DNA from 3 places in the Streptomyces sp. NPDC085866 genome. Region 1 is predicted to be linked to each of the others. Evidence: riboswitches for the same ligand, from Rfam matches in the RefSeq annotation. Region 1 holds a riboswitch; each other region holds the start of a gene.
What was found. A riboswitch is a leader RNA that binds a small molecule or an ion and turns the genes downstream of it on or off. The one in region 1 is predicted to bind cyclic di-AMP.
Positions count from the first base shown of each region.

Region 2: it holds a riboswitch for cyclic di-AMP, as region 1 does, so the genes downstream of both, ACIF83_RS25835 (transglycosylase SLT domain-containing protein) here and ACIF83_RS34650 (M23 family metallopeptidase) in region 1, are expected to answer to the same signal.
Region 3: it holds a riboswitch for cyclic di-AMP, as region 1 does, so the genes downstream of both, ACIF83_RS16165 (transglycosylase family protein) here and ACIF83_RS34650 (M23 family metallopeptidase) in region 1, are expected to answer to the same signal.

Region 1 covers NZ_JBITSQ010000016.1:98,772-101,030, reverse strand. Annotated here, with positions in the region: gene ACIF83_RS34650 (M23 family metallopeptidase) at 129-884, opposite strand; cyclic di-AMP (ydaO/yuaA leader) riboswitch at 897-1,059, opposite strand; gene ACIF83_RS34645 (M16 family metallopeptidase) at 1,284-2,259, opposite strand, start outside.
Region 2 covers NZ_JBITSQ010000010.1:132,127-134,385, forward strand. Annotated here, with positions in the region: gene ACIF83_RS25830 (HAD family hydrolase) at 1-735, shown strand, start outside; gene ACIF83_RS25835 (transglycosylase SLT domain-containing protein) at 771-1,259, opposite strand; cyclic di-AMP (ydaO/yuaA leader) riboswitch at 1,263-1,478, opposite strand; gene ACIF83_RS25840 (polyprenyl synthetase family protein) at 1,978-2,259, shown strand, end outside.
Region 3 covers NZ_JBITSQ010000006.1:97,625-99,883, reverse strand. Annotated here, with positions in the region: gene ACIF83_RS16170 (transglycosylase family protein) at 104-1,147, shown strand; cyclic di-AMP (ydaO/yuaA leader) riboswitch at 1,331-1,499, shown strand; gene ACIF83_RS16165 (transglycosylase family protein) at 1,504-2,193, shown strand.

The DNA.
Region 1 (2,259 bases):
GCCGGAATTTCCGACGGCGGGCCGGAATCCATGGATATTTTTTGGACAGTGGATGCCGCAGGCGCTGCGAAAAACGGCGAAAGCCCCGGCTCGTGAGCCGGGGCTTCGGGATGTCGTGCGCCGGAGCGTCAGACGTTCACGCCGTGCTGGCGGAGATAGGCGATCGGGTCGACGTCCGAGCCGTACTCGGGGGTCGTACGGGCCTCGAAGTGCAGATGCGGTCCGGTGACGTTGCCGGTCGCGCCGGACAGGCCGATCTGCTGGCCCGGGAGGACCTTCTGGCCCACGACGACGCCGATGGACGACAGGTGGCCGTACTGGGTGTACATGCCGTCGGCCATCCGGATCACGATCTGGTTGCCGTACGCGCCGCCCCAGCCGGTGGAGACGACCGTGCCGGAGCCGACCGCGTGGACGGACGTCCCGCTGGCCGCGTGGAAGTCGATGCCGGTGTGGGAGCCGGAGGACCACAGGGAGCTGCTGGCCTTGTAGCCGGTGGAGACGTACGAGTGCGCGATCGGGGCCACGAAGGCGTTCAGGCGCTTGCGCTCGGCCTCTCGCGCGGCGCGGGCCTGGGCCTCGCGCTCCTTCTTCGCCTCCTCGACGGCCACCTTGGCCGCGGCCTCCTCGGCCGCCTTCTGCCGGGCGGCCACCAGCTGGGCCTCGGCCTGCGCGTCGATCTGCTCGGCGACCGTGTCGCTGACGGTGATGACCGGGGTGAGGCCGGTCTCCTCGACGGAGTTGTCCGCGGCGAGTGCCGGGCCGGCCGCCAGGGTGCCGACGACACCGGTGGTGGTGAGGGCCGCGACACCGGCCGCCTGAGCGGTGGTGCGCTTGACCCGACCGGGCTTGCGGTGCTTCCCGGTGGCGCACATGAACGCCATGAAGTGGCTGGTCCTTTCCTTCCCTCTCGCCTACCGGGTTAGCTGACGGGTTCGGAGCAGGAAGGTCTCCTACGGACCCCCTCGCCGGTGCGCGGGCGTCCGATTCACCCCAGGGACTGCGGTGGGTCCCCGGCTCCCCTGGCTCGCGCCGTGGGGGACTCGGCGATGACTGTCCGGTGCCGCGGGCGCGGCGCACTGCCTGACGAACAGCCCGGTCGACGCTATGCGGCCCGACTTTCGATCCCCAAACGGATCCCGGCTTTTGTAGCGCATCCCACAGGCCAGACAGGCAACCTCTGCCTCAATTCGGACATCTTGGGAAGGGCTCCGCGCGACAAAGGGCCCTGACGACCCGTCGGGTCGTCAGGGCCCCCACGCGCGCGGGGCGCCTCGAAGCCGCTACTCGGCTGCCACGACGGTGACTTCGCCGATGCCGAGCGCCTCGACCGGCGCCTTGATCTCGGCCGCGTCACCGACGAGGACGGTCACCAGGCGGTCCACCGGGAAGGCGTTGATGACGGCCGCGGTGGCCTCCACGGTGCCGGTGCCGGCGAGCTGCTGATACAGAGTCGCCTGGAAGTCGTCGGGCAGGTGCTGCTCGACCTGGTCCGCCAGCGTGCTCGCGACGGCCGCCGCGGTCTCGTACTTCAGCGGCGCCACACCGACCAGGTTCTGCACGGCGACGTCCCGCTCGGCGTCGGTCAGGCCCTCCGCCGCGAGCGTGCGCAGCACCGTCCACAGGTCCTGCAGCGCGGGACCGGTGTTCGGGGTGTCCACGGAGCCGCTGATGGCGAGCATCGCGGCGCCCGTGCCGTCCGGCGCGGAGCGCAGGACCTGCCCGAAGGAGCGCACGCCGTAGGTGTAGCCCTTCTCCTCGCGCAGGACGCGGTCCAGGCGCGAGGTGAGGGTGCCGCCGAGGCAGTAGGTGCCGAGCACCTGGGCGGGCCACACGCGGTCGTGCCGGTCGGGCCCGATCCGGCCGATGAGCAGCTGCGTCTGGACGGCGCCCGGCCGGTCGACGATGACCACCCGGCCGGTGTCGTCGGCGGTCACCGGCGGCACCGGCCGCGGCGTGCCCGGGGTGCCGGTCCAGGCACCCAGGGTGTCGGCGAGCAGCTCGTCCAGGTCGGTGCCGGTGAGGTCGCCGACCACGACCACGGTGGCCGTGGCGGGCCGCACATGGCGGTCGTAGAAGGCACGCACGGCCGCCGCGTCGATCTTCTCGACCGTCTCCTCGGTGCCCTGGCGCGGCCGCGACATGCGCGAGGTCGCCGGGAACAGCTCCTTGGAGAGTTCCTTGGCGGCGCGGCGGGCGGGGTTGGCCAGCTCGTGCGGGATCTCGTCCAGGCGGTTGCGGACCAGCCGCTCGACCTCG
Region 2 (2,259 bases), on a different contig from region 1:
GACCGGTCGCGCGCCGCGCTCGAGCGGGTGGCGCGGGCCGGCGCCCGGCACCTGGTGGTGACGGGCCGCCCGGCTCCTCGGGTACGGCCCCTCCTGGAGGGCCTCGGCAGCACGGGGCTCGCGGTGTGCGGGCAGGGCGCGCAGGTCTACGACGCCGGCGCCGACCGTCTGCTGTGGTCGGTCCGGCTGGACCGGGAACTGGCCGAGACCGCGCTCGGCAAGATCGAGGCCGAGGTGGGGCAGGTCTACGCGGCCGTCGACCAGGACGGTGTGGAAGGGCTCACCCTGATCGAACCCGGGTATCTGATGCCGCACCCGACCCTGCCCGCCGTGCAGGTCGGCCGCCGCGACGACCTGTGGTGCGAGCCCATCAGCAAGGTGCTGCTGCGCCACCACACGCTGTCCGACGACGAGTTGGCGGCGATCGCTCGCTCGGCGGTGGGCTCGCTGGCGACGGTCACGATGTCGGGGCCCGGGACCGTGGAACTGCAGCCGTGCGGGGTCACCAAGGCGACGGGGCTGGCGCTGGCCGCCGAGTACCTGGGGATCGCCGCCGACCGGGCGCTCGCCTTCGGCGACATGCCCAACGACATCCCCATGTTCGACTGGGCCGGACGGGGTGTCGCCATGGCCAACGCCCACCCCGAACTCAAGGCCGTCGCCGATGAGATCACCACGTCGAACGAGGACGACGGCATCGCCGTCGTCCTCGAAAGACTGTTCCCGACCGACTGACCGGGATATCAGTAGTGGCCCGCCGTGGGCGCCGGTCAGTAGGCGCCGAAGACGTTGTCGATCGACCCGTAGCGCGCGGCCGCGTAGTTGCAGGCGGCCGTGATGTTCGCGACCGGGTCGTAGATGTCGTAGGACGTTCCGGCCACGTGGTACGCGTTGAACGTCGGGTCGATGACCTGGAGCAGGCCCTTGGACGGGATGCCCTTGGCCGCGTTGGAGTCCCAGAGGTTGATGGCCGCCGGGTTGCCCGACGACTCGCGGATGACGTTGCGGTAGATGCCGTTGTACGTCCCCGGGATGCCCTTCTGAGCCATGATCGCGAGCGACTCACGGATCCAGCCGTCGAGGTTGTTCGGGTACCCGGCGAGCGTGGTGGACGCCGTGGCGGCCGTGGGGGTGGCGGCGGAGGCGCTGGTCGCGCCGATGAGCGGAAGGGCGAGCACGGCGGCGCCGGTGCCGATGACGGCGAACTTGCGGACGAGGCGGTTGGTGCGGGTGCGGCGGGGCTGAGCGGCAACAGGCATGGGGACGTTCCTCTCCGTCGCCTGCGAGGTGAGCTGTCGGGTTCGGGCGGGGAGGTGCCCGGCCGTTCCTCTGGGGGGAGGCACGACTTCACCCCTAGCCGTCCCGGCGCGACGTGCGTCGTCCGGTCAGGCGGCTTACCTGGGTCCCCCGCTCCTGCCGTACGAATGAGTTCGTCGATGGGTGGTGTCAGACGCGGCAGGATTCGGCGTTCGTCTGACTGGCCCGGAAGCTATGCGACAGCACATGTCAGGAACAAGTACTGGATTCACCCAAAGAGGCATTTGACCTTGATCTGTTCCGAATGGGGCACTTGATCCTTTGCGGTTGCCAACGCTCAACTGGCCAATGCGGCAAGGGGAGAACGGGGGTGGTGCCGAGTGGCCGATTCATGGGCGCGCGTGACCCAATTCACGAAATGGCAAAGAGTATCAAATCAGACATGGGGGATTCGGGAGATTCGCCGGGTGTGGCGCAAAAGGAGTACCTCGCCCGCCGCGCGGTTCGCGACAAATCGGGCGAGATCCTGTTAAGTCGTTGTGTACCCACACTTATCAGATGATCAAAAACATACCGGCCGTGATCCGATACCGCCCGGGCTGGACCGGTGGGCGCTATCGGTGATCGAAACAGGACCGGATACGCTGACTTGAGTGATGGCAACGACCTATCGACAAACCGTGTAATCGCCAGCAGACACCAGCAGACAGGAGACCCCTCGTGACCGTCGTCGGGCCGTTCGGGCTGAGCGTGCGGGACCAGGCTCTGGAAGCCGATGTCCAGGCCGGATTGGCGGCTGTCGAGGAAGGCTTGCTCGAAGCCACCAAGAGCGAGGTCCCGTTCATCACGGAGGCCGCGCAGCACCTCGTACGGGCCGGTGGGAAGCGGTTCAGGCCGCTGCTCGTGATGCTCGCGGCGCAGTTCGGCGATCCGTACGCGCCGGGCGTCGTGCCGTCGGCCGTCGTCGTGGAGCTGACCCACCTCGCCACGCTGTACCACGAC
Region 3 (2,259 bases), on a different contig from region 1:
TTAACTTGTGACAAGTGATCGTCTGCCGATACGTTCACTCATCAGCGTGGCCCCCGAGTTCCATCGGCCATGCCGGCCCCGCCGTCGTACGAAAGGCTTCCGCATGCTCTCCGGGAACGGTCGTCACCGTCGCCCCCGCCAGGCTCCGGCCCTCCTCGTCGCGGCCGGCGTGACCGGCTCCGCCATCGCCATCCCGCTCCTCGGTGCGGCGAGCGCCAACGCGGCCGACGGCACCACATGGGACAAGGTGGCCGAGTGCGAGAGCGGCGGCTCCTGGAGTGCCGACACCGGCAACGGTTACTACGGCGGTCTGCAGATATCCCAGGGCGACTGGGCCAAGTACGGCGGCACGAAGTACGCCTCCAGCGCCGACCAGGCCAGCCGTTCACAGCAGATCGCCGTCGCCGAGAAGATTCTCGCCGACCAGGGCACCACTCCCTGGGCCACCTGCGCCCTGCTCGCCGGCATGACCTCGAAGTCCGGCTCCGTGGATGTCGACACGGGCGTCTCGGGCTCCGACTCGGGCTCGGCGCAATCCGGTGACTCCTCCACGTCCTCGGACTCGTCCAACCAGGACGGCAATTCCGGTTCCGACGAGAATTCCGACCCGTCCGATCTGCCGGATTCGTCCTCCTCGTCGCCCTCGTCCGACTCTTCTTCGGATGCGACGACCATGCCGTCCCCGAGTGCCGACAAGGGTGCCGACTCCAAGGGTTCCGGCAAGGGGGTAGACACTCCCAAGTCCGACAAATCCGTATCGCCCGGCTCCGGGGATGTCCAGGGCGGCGAGTCCGTCACTACGGATCCCGCAACGGAAGACTCGGACAATTCGTGGCAGACCAGCAGCTCTTGGAGCCTGGTCGACACCGGCGCCCTCAGCAGTGGCGGACGTCACCGCGGTGCGAGTGCGGACGAAAGTACGGCAAACGGTCAGAGCGACACCCCGTCGGGTCGCCACGCCGACCGCGACCCGGGCACCTACACCGTCCGCGAGGGCGACACCCTCGTCTCCATCGCCGACTCCCTTGACCTCGACGGTGGATGGCACGCGCTCTACGCCGAGAACAAGAAGGCCATCGGCACCGACCCGAACCACATCAGTGCCGGTCAGACCCTGAAAGTCGGTGCCGAAAAGGGCGATAAGTAGCGGGAGTTGACGCCCCGCTTCGCTCCTTAATGTCCGTTTTGGCGAAAGTGTGGGATGAGTCTCAGAAGCCCTGATCGTCTTTGAAATTCCGCCGATCGCCTGTCTACGGTCAAGGCCGCTCGTCACCACGAGCCCCGGCATCCGCAACGCCGAGTCCTGCCAGCGGTTGCCCGGGAACAGTCGTCGCGTCATGCGCCGTAGGCAGGAGCGGGGGACCCAAGGTAAGTGCCGGGACCGGCAGTTGATGTCGGTACCGGCTTGGGGTGAAGCCGCGTCCCGTAAGGGTCGCGGCCGGGCAACTCAACCGGCCCGAACCCGACAGCTCACCTCGCAGGCGTCGGTGAGGGGATCGATCCATGCTGTTCTCCGGCAAGGGCAAGCACCGTCGTCCGTTCAAGGCCACCCGTGTCATCGCGCTCGCCGGTGTCACCGGCGCCGCCGTCGCCGCCCCGCTGATGGCGGCCGGCAACGCCTCCGCCGCCACCGCCTCCGAGTGGGACGCGGTCGCCCAGTGCGAGTCCGGCGGCAACTGGGCGATCAACACCGGCAACGGCTACTACGGCGGCCTGCAGTTCTCCGCCTCCACCTGGGCCGCCTACGGTGGCACGGCCTACGCCGCCCGCGCCGACCTGGCCACCAAGCAGCAGCAGATCACCGTCGCCGAGAAGGTCCTCGCCTCCCAGGGCAAGGGCGCCTGGCCGGTCTGCGGCACGGGCCTGTCGAGCACCCCGTACAGCGGCACCGCGGCGGCCCCGTCGAGCAGCAGCTCCTCGAAGACCACCACGACCACCACCCGCGCCACCGAGCAGCAGGCCGCCTCCCGGTCCGCCGAGCGCCCGGCCGCGAGCCAGACCGTCACCACCCCGACCGGCAAGAAGGTCAAGAAGGGTGACGGCGAGTACAAGGTGGTCAAGGGTGACACCCTCGGCGCGATCGCCGAGAAGCACAAGGTCAACGGCGGCTGGAAGAAGCTGTTCGAGCTGAACAAGGACATCGTCGAGGACGCGAACCTCATCTACCCGGGCCAGCAGCTGCACCTGAAGTGACACCTGGCTCCCACCGGAACCACAGTGCTCTCACAAGGCCTGCCCCCACTCTGAAGGCCTCGTGAG